One region of the Halomonas sp. Mc5H-6 genome, then DNA from elsewhere that is predicted to be linked to it. Evidence: predicted binding sites of a transcription regulator. Region 1 holds the regulator's gene; the other holds the start of a gene.
The links. Region 1 encodes FNR, which switches genes on or off when oxygen is low (the NO sensors DNR and NnrR bind a similar motif). Its sites were predicted from a motif close to TTGATNTANATCAA; they were not measured.
Positions count from the first base shown of each region.

Region 2: NH395_RS10060 (DUF2933 domain-containing protein) is a predicted target of FNR. The motif match lies at 2,527-2,540, and genes of this name have one in related genera.

Region 1 is NZ_JAMXSI010000002.1:109,055-113,452, reverse strand. It holds tRNA gene NH395_RS03945 (tRNA-Val) at 1-32, opposite strand, end outside; gene NH395_RS03940 (alpha/beta fold hydrolase) at 163-894, opposite strand; gene hemN (oxygen-independent coproporphyrinogen III oxidase) at 1,008-2,429, shown strand; gene fnr (fumarate/nitrate reduction transcriptional regulator Fnr) at 2,493-3,230, shown strand; gene ttcA (tRNA 2-thiocytidine(32) synthetase TtcA) at 3,227-4,150, opposite strand; gene NH395_RS03920 (DNA polymerase III subunit epsilon) at 4,228-4,398, opposite strand, start outside.
Region 2 is NZ_JAMXSI010000006.1:15,606-20,003, forward strand. It holds gene NH395_RS10045 (heavy metal-binding domain-containing protein) at 1-1,120, opposite strand, end outside; gene NH395_RS10050 (NADH-quinone oxidoreductase subunit A) at 1,171-1,536, opposite strand; gene NH395_RS10055 (hypothetical protein) at 1,867-2,382, opposite strand; gene NH395_RS10060 (DUF2933 domain-containing protein) at 2,730-2,933, shown strand; gene NH395_RS10065 (cation transporter) at 2,965-3,309, shown strand; gene NH395_RS10070 (hypothetical protein) at 3,447-3,668, shown strand; partial or broken gene NH395_RS10075 (IS3 family transposase) at 3,662-4,253, shown strand.

The sequences.
Region 1 (4,398 bases):
GGCTGGTGCTCTCCCAACTGAGCTAACCACCCGCTGGTCACGTGGCGCTGCATTCTACAGGAGATGCGAAGGAAGTCAACACGCTACGTTCAAATACTGTAGCCAAATACGCGTTAAGGTACCGGCCCATCTCATGATTCAAACGCACGCTTGGCTGACGCCTCACTGCAGGCTTTGAGCGCGCACGAAGGATGCCCCAAGAGCGGCGGCTTCGTCAATCAAAATCGTCTGATCAAGCCCCGATGCGCGACGCGGCTTGAAGTCGTGGTCGCCATCGGTCAGCCAGGCCACGCGAGCGTTATCCGGTAGCGAATACCCCGTCACTTCATCACGGCTCCCCAGCGGGTCGCGCTCCCCCTGGAGAATCAGCGCCGGCACCTGAACCCTCGACCAGTGCGCCAGGCGCAGCTTGTCGGGCGCCTTGGGCGGATGAAAGGGATAACCGGCGATCACCAGCCCGGGGCAGGGTTGCTCGCTTGCCAGCATGCTCGCCACGCGGCCACCCATGGATTTACCCCCAAGCCACAGCGGCTTGACCGTTAACGGCGCCAGGCATGCATACCAATGCGCCAGCTCAGCAACGCTTCGGTGGATGGCGGGCGGTGGGCGGCGTTTGCCCGTCGCCTGCATTTGCTGCATGTAGCCCAGGTCAAAGGTCATCACCTGCAGCCCTCTTCCCGCAAGGGCCCTGGCAAACTGCTGCATAAAGGCTGACCGATGCCCGGCGCCTGCTCCATGAGCGAGCAGCAGGCAGCCTAAGTCTGCCTGACCATAGAGCCTGAGAGGCCCCAGACCTTCCCGCCAAAAACAGCCTTCGGCCTGCTCGGCGACCGCGTCGGCCAGCGCTTGCTGGCTGACGACTTTTTCCTCTGGCCATTGCGTGTCCAAACTCACGCTCTCCTGTTATGTGCCGTTTGCTGCTAACGGGCGTTTCCTTGACGTGGCTCAACGTTGCCGTGGGCGGCACTCGCTACCATGGTGCAAGACTCAGCCTGGAGCCCTGCCTCATGCCTGCCCCCATTCACTCAGCTCAATCAGCGCCGGGTAATCCACTCGCGGCGGCGGTGTGGGACGCTGACCGCCTCCATCGCTATGCGAGAAGCGGCCCGCGCTATACGTCCTACCCGACCGCGCTGTCCTTTGACCCATCGTTTACCGCCGACGATTTCAGCGCGGCGCTGCAACGCAGTAACCAGACCCAACGGCCGCTGTCACTTTATGTGCACATCCCCTTCTGCCGCAACGTCTGCTTTTACTGTGCGTGCAACAAGATCGCGACAAAAAACACCGCGCTCGCCGCGTCTTATCTCGCGAGGCTCGACAAGGAAATGGCGCTGACAGCGCAGAACCTGGATACCCGACGCCCGGTGGAGCAGCTCCACTGGGGCGGTGGCACGCCGACGTTTCTGACCCTCGATCAGATGAGCGAACTGGTGGATAAGCTGGATGCCCACTTCGGGCTTTCAGACGATCCTGAGCGCGACTACGCCATCGAAATCGACCCTCGCGAAGCCGATGTATTGACGCTGCGTCATCTGCAGTCACTGGGGTTCAATCGGTTGAGCCTGGGCGTGCAAGACCTCGACCCACAGGTTCAGCAGGCGATCAACCGCCCCCAGCCGCGGGCGCTGACCGAAACCTTGATGGACGAAGCCCACCGCCTGGGCTTCCGTTCGTTAAATCTCGACCTGATTTACGGCCTGCCACGCCAAACCGCCGACAGCTTTGCGCAAACCCTTCGCCAGGTCATCGAACTGAACCCCGCACGCCTGTCGGTCTTCAATTACGCCCACCTGCCAAAGCGATTCCCTCCGCAGCGACGGATTCTTGATGCCGAGCTGCCCAGTCGCGACGAAAAGCTGGCGATGCTGCGTACCACGATTGCAATGCTGACGGCTGCTGGCTACGTGCATATCGGTATGGACCATTTTGCCCGGCCCGACGACAGTCTGGCCATCGCCCAGCGTCGCGGTACGCTGCAACGCAACTTTCAAGGCTATTCCAGCCACGCCCAATGCGACCTTATCGGCCTTGGCGTCTCCGCCATCTCACGCCTGGATGACAGCTACGCGCAAAATCACAGCCAGCTTGGGCACTACCAGGCGGCGATCGATCAGGGGCAACTGGCCACACAACGCGGCATACGGCTATGCCGAGACGACCTGATCCGGCGCGATGCCATCGAACGGCTAATGTGCGATATGCAGCTTGACCTATCGACGCTCAGTGAGCGCTGGCAGATCGCGCGCGGCTATTTCAAATCAGTTTTAAGCGCACTGGAGCAGGCGCAGCACGATGGGTTGATCGATATCCGAGAACATCGACTCGAGGTGACGCCTATCGGCCGTCTGTTGATACGCCACCTGGCCATGGCCTTTGATGCACGCTTGCCCTCTGAGGCCAGCCATCATTACTCAAATATTGTTTAGCGGTTGTTATTCATGGGCGCCAGCTTCCATAATGAGGTCATGCCATCTCTGTTGGAGACTCTTATGCTGGACGCCACGCATCGGCGGCGCGCCGCCCTGCACGAAGCACGCTGCCAGACCTGCAGCTTGAGTTCGCTGTGCCTGCCGCTGGCACTGGAGCTTGAGGATATCGATCAGTTCGACGCGATCATCCAGCGACGCGCGCCACTCAAGAAAGGCGAGGCTCTATTCCATCAGGGGGATGCCTTCAACAGCGTCTATGCGGTGCGCTCCGGGAGCCTCAAGCAGATCACCAGCGAAGGTGGCGGGCATGACCAGCTGACCAACTTTTACCTCCCCAGTGAGCTGGTAGGGCTCGATGCGATCGATGAGCCGCACTACCCCGGCAGCGTGATCGCCCTGGAAACCACCACCGTGTGCGAGATTCCCTTTGACCGCCTCGACCGGCTGTCTGAAAAGCTACCCGAGTTACGCGGCCAGATATACCGCAGCATGAGCAAGGAGCTGCGCAATGACCGGCGCATGATGCGCCTGCTATCGGCCAAGACCGCTGATCAGCGATTGGCGACCTTTCTGGTCACACTTTCCGATCGTTTTCGCCGCCGTGGGTACTCGCCCTACAGCTTCCGTCTTTCCATGCCCAGGGCCGACATCGGCAACTACTTGGGCCTGGCCGTCGAGACCGTCAGCCGGATTGTCAGCCGCTTGCAGTCGCAGGAGGTGGTCGCCGTTTCCGGTCGTGAGGTACAGATCCTCGACATGGCGAAGCTGCAGCGGCTCGCCGAAGAAGAAGGTTGCTAGCCAACGTTAAACGCCTGAATACGCCCGGCTAGCAATTCCGCCTGCTTGGCTTCCAGCCCGGCAAAGTCGAACAGGTCACGGTCAGCCAGCTGTGAAGGCGCGACGTTGGTGACCGCTTTGAACATGCTTTCCAGACGGCCAGGGTGTTTCTTGTTCCACTCGGCCAGCATCTCCTTGACCACCTGCCGCTGCATATTGGGCTGGGAGCCGCACAGGTTGCAGGGGATAATGGGAAACGCCATCAGGCGCGCGTACTCGGCAATATCCGCTTCCTTGCAATAGGCCAGGGGCCGGATGATGATATTCTTGCCATCGTCGGAGAGCAGCTTGGGCGGCATCGATTTCAGACTGCCGCCGAAAAACATGTTCAAAAACAGCGTTTCCAGAATATCTTCCCGGTGATGCCCCAGGGCGATCTTGGTCGCACCGATTTCCTCGGCAAAGCCATACAGCGACCCGCGCCGCAGGCGCGAACACAGCGCGCAGGTGGTTTTGCCCTCGGGGGTTTTCTCTTTCACCACCGAGTAGGTATCACGTTCCAGAATATGGTAATCCACCCCGCGTTGCTCGAGATAGGTCGGCAGCACATGCTCGGGAAACCCCGGCTGTTTCTGGTCCATGTTGACGGCTATCAGCGAGAAGTTGACCGGCGCATTGCGCTGCAGGCTCAGCAGCATCTCAAGCATGGTGTAGCTATCCTTGCCACCGCTCAGGCAGACCATGACGCGGTCGCCTTCGTTAATCATGCGATAGTCGATAATCGCATTGCCCGTTTCGCGGCGAAGCCGCTTTTGCAGCTTGTTGAACTCGCGTTTTTGTTTGGCATCGTGGGCTTCCGAGGCGTCAGCCGCGTCGGATAAGCCGGGTGCCGCGTCGGCAGTCGCCAACGCCGGGTCAAAATGAACAGGATCATGTTGCATGGTAATCGCACTGCCGATGGTAAAAGAAGCAGCCGTTATTCTAGCAACTCCCAGCGCAATGACCCAATCGCAGGCCGCTATGAAACAGTATCCACCTCGTTACGCTGCAGGCGAAGGTACAGAAGCGCGCTGGCCGTGGCGTCTTCCAGCGCCCGCTGGGGCGTCTTGCTGGGCACTTGCCAGCAGTCAAGCGCACGCGCCAGCTCGGCTTCCTGTTCCGCCTGGGGATGTAGTCGCCGCAAATGGCG
Region 2 (4,398 bases), on a different contig from region 1:
TACCCGCCAGGGAGGTCGCCTGCCCTTCGGTCACCCCGTCACCATCAAGGGTCAACGTCAATTTCAGTCCGCCTGGTAAGCCCGGAAAGACTGGGCCGAACGGCACCTCAAGCCAATCCATCTGCAGGCCATCGGCGCTGCGTGGCAGATCTTTGGTGACTTCAATCATGGACATGAATCCCGAGGCGCCGTGATCGTGCCCTCCATGCTCATGCCCACCATGATCGTGTTCTCCATGATCATGGCCTGAATGTTCATGTTCTGAGTGGTGGTCAGATTCGCTATGTTGATGATCGTGGCCGTGCCCGGAGCCCTCTTCTGAGGCGCCCTCATCTTCCGCGTCCTCACGGGCTACCAGATCCATACCGCACTTGGGGCAGCTTCCAGGCTCGTCCCGAACGATTTCCGGGTGCATTGGGCAGGTATATTCGGCCGCTGCATTTTCGTGCGCGTGTTCCTGTTGGTGCTCGTTACTGTGCTCGTGATCATGGCCATGATGATGTTCATGGTGGCCCTTATGATCTTGATCATGGCAATGCTCGTGCTCGTGCTCATGGTCATGCTTGTGGCCATGGTGCTGGTGTTCGTGATCATGCTGGTGTTCATGATCGTGGTCGGGCGTGGACTCCCCTGCCTCTCGGGCTACCAGGTCCATGCCGCATTTGGGGCAGCTACCCGGCTCATCCTCGACAATTTCTGGATGCATGGGGCAGACATACTCAATCTTGGCGTGCAGGACATCGGCGTCGAACGCCTCCGGCGAGGCTACAAAGGCACCGTCAGCGAATGCACGTTGTAGTCGAACTACGGCTTCGGTCAGTCCCTTTTGCGAGAGACCTGCAGAAATATCGGCACCAGGTAAAGTTGACGGTGTCTGCCCGCCTACGATGAGAATGGCACGCGGCCGGGGCATCTGCGCGTAGAGCACGGCCACGGCGTCGCCCATTTTCTCCGACAGCTCTCCAACAATCATGAGCACGCTTGCATCGCGAGGCGTAGTACTGGTTCGCATGCCTGCCGCTGTCACGTCCAGACCATGCGCCAGGGCAATCTCAGGCCCGGGAACGATCAGACAGCCCAGATTACGCGCCAGGGCCCGAGAAACCAGCTTCTGCAGCACTGAGGGCCGTTTCTGTCGTGCGCCCGTTATGTTTATTGCTGAATCAAAACTCATTGCCGCCTGAAAGCCCCCTGGCTCCATCCGTAAAGCAGGCCAAGAAAGAGAATCGCCAGAAACACGCCCATATCAAGCAAGGCAACCAGCCCTACTTCCTTGTAAACCACTGCCCACGGGTACATGAACGCCATCTCCATATCAAAGGCCAGAAACAGCAACCCATATCCGTAGTAGCGGGCGTGATAGCGCCCCCATACCGGATCCCGCGACAGAGCTCCGGAACTCGCCGGCACATCCTTGCCCGGCTCCTGACGTGTCAGGCCTATCGCGCGGGCAAGCGAATACAGACAGAAAACGCTGCCTACGACGCCAATCGCCAGGGCCAGCAGTAAGCTGTATTGCTCCAAAAGAGTCATCATCTGACCTCCTGATTAATCAACCAAGCATGTCCCGCACCTAAGTCGATGACCACCGAGAGTCGAAAAATAGTAGAGCACCCGCAAGCTATGCGCCGTGCCTGGGAGAATAGCCCGACCCCACTGATAGCATTATAGAGGGTTTATGTCCCTGATCCGTAAACGCGAATACCTCGTAAGGCTCGTCTTGCGGCCTCGGTGTACACGGTGTATCAATCGCAATACCGGCTAAACCAGTACCGTCGATATCCGGTTTTTGGTCAAACAGTGCCATCACAGCTTCCATCGGCACATGGCATCACTCCTAATTCACAAAGTGGTACTCACCAAGGCTTATTGCTGGCCATGGTGGCTTGGCATGTTTCCCTTCATCTGTTGTCGCTGCTCGTCGGTCAACAGGTCCTGCATCTGATTATGCATGCTCACTTTATCGGCCATCATGTCGCCATGTAGGTTAGCCATTTGACCGTGCAGCGCTTTTACTTCCTCCGGATCAGGCCGCTCGGCCTGCATGATTATCATCATGTCATCACTCAGGTTCATCATTTCGCCCATCCGCTCCAATTGAGTAGAGCGATGTTCCTGGCGCATCTCGCGCATCGAGCTCATTTGTTCGTCGTCGAGTATGCCGGACATGCCGGACATCGGACCCATACCACCCATCATGGGGCAAGGCATCATGCCACCTTGGCCTCCCATCATCATGCCAGGACCCATGCCGCTTTGGCCGCCCATCATACCGCCCTGACCTTGGGCGCCTTGGTTCATGCCTTGAGCGAAGGTGGCGCTGCTTGTGGCACCAAGGCTTGCAGCCAACGCAATGGCAACGATCTTCTTATACTTAGCCATATCAATTTCCTCTCATCGTGTTGCGGGTCGAGAAGTCGCCTTACTCCAATAAAAATGGAAGAAGACAGAGTTAACTTCCGTTATAAGCCTACAACCTATAGGTAGCCCGCAGGTCAAAGAGAAACCAAACCCGATACCTCAATATTGTCACAAGTCAATTTTTGTCGACCGTTTTGAAATCTGTTTCAGGTTGATATGTTATAAAAAACTAGGCGACTTCAGATAACTACGGCGTGTAATTTCAGTTTAAATTCAGGTTAACGGGCTATTTTTGGGGTAACGAGGGCATATAACCATCGACAAACAACCGTTACCTCTTTACCCCCGGAAGTGCTATAGGAGTGCCTATGAGTCAAAAAACTAGCCGTCTGCTGATGATGTGGATACCGCTTGCCGGGTTTGTCATTTTGGTGGGTTACTTGATGGGAACAGATCACCACTTTCACCTCTTTCAGGCCTTACCTTTACTTTTTTTGGCAGCCTGTCCATTGATGCATTTTTTTATGCATCGACATCACGGTGGGCACGGCGATAAAGCAGATAAGGAGTGAAACACCCTTTAAATCATGCGGGGGGATCATTATGAAACCGAAACATCAAGAGCATCGCTTAGGCGTTTCCGAAAACACATTAGTGACTCGGAATTTAAAAATCCAACGCCATGAGCGTGAGCGCATCGACGACGCAATAGCGGATATCGATCAGCTTTACGGGATGGATAAGGTAGTCTACGACGAAAAACACAGGCATATCTGTCTCGCTTACGATGCGCTGCGGCTATGCATTGATGATGTCGAAAAGATCCTTATACGCCATGGGATCGAGGTCAGCGCTGACCGATGGAACCGCTTCAAGGAAGAGTATTACCGCTTCGTCGACCAGAACGTTAAAGACAACGCCAAGAAAGAGCCTTGGAGTTGTCATTAAAACGCAGTCTTTCGTTAATCGGTACTGTAAAAAAAGGGGCAACGTGGTAACCATCGCCGTCGGTGGTAAGGCTCTGTGTCAGGTGGCCGTGGCTGATACCCTCAAGCAGGAGTTGGTAGCAGCCATTCGCGTCATGCATGACCTCGGGCCTCCACGTCGTGATGATGATCACCGGCGCCAACGAACGCGCCGCCATCAGCCTGTTGCACCCGATAATTGGTGTTATCGACATGACCACCAGCTCGCTGTCGGTGATCAGCAACTCTTTGCTGTTGAAGCGACGCAATGCACGCGAGCAACCCGAACGACCCAGCTACAAACTCAATGTCATATCTCATGACATGATGCTCGTCGCGTGAAAGAGGCATTCGGCCAGAGCAAGCAGCTCAATGGGGCTCGACGCATTCAGGCTACACTGGCGACCGATGGTCACCCATATGATATCAAAACGATAGGTGCCAGTATGCGGCGCCAGTCGTAGGTGCCAAAGGCTGCCCGCAAGTTCGTCGTCACCACAGACAGCGACCATAGCTTGCCTGTGTCGCCCAACTTATTGGAGCAGAACTTTGTGGCAACCGCCCCGAACCAGAAGTGGGCCGGTGACATCACGTACCTGATGAGCTCTGAAGGTTGGCTGTATCTAGCCGTCATCATTGACCTGTATTCGCGCTCTGTCGTCGGCTGGTCCATGAATACCAGGATGACGGCAGACCTACCTGGTCTGCGATGCGCTGGAAATGGCGCTGTGGCGACGCAATTTCCGCATCGGGGTGATCTGTCACAGTGACCATGGAAGCCAGTACTGTTCACGCGCCTACCTGGATCGGCTGCGAACGCAGCAGTTGCGTCAAAGTATGAGCCTTAAAGGCAACTGCTGGGAAAACGCCTGCGTGGAAAGCTTCATCCATTCAATGAAAGTGGAAGCAATCCACTACGAGCCGATAAATTTGCGATGTCTAAAAAGGAGAATCGTCCAAAGGCGTTCACTGTGATTCTGTAGAAGCCAATACGAAAGTGTGGGCCAAGGTGTGGGTCAGTTATAAGCAGGAAACAAAAAAGCCGCTGAAATCAGCGGCTTAATCTATGTTT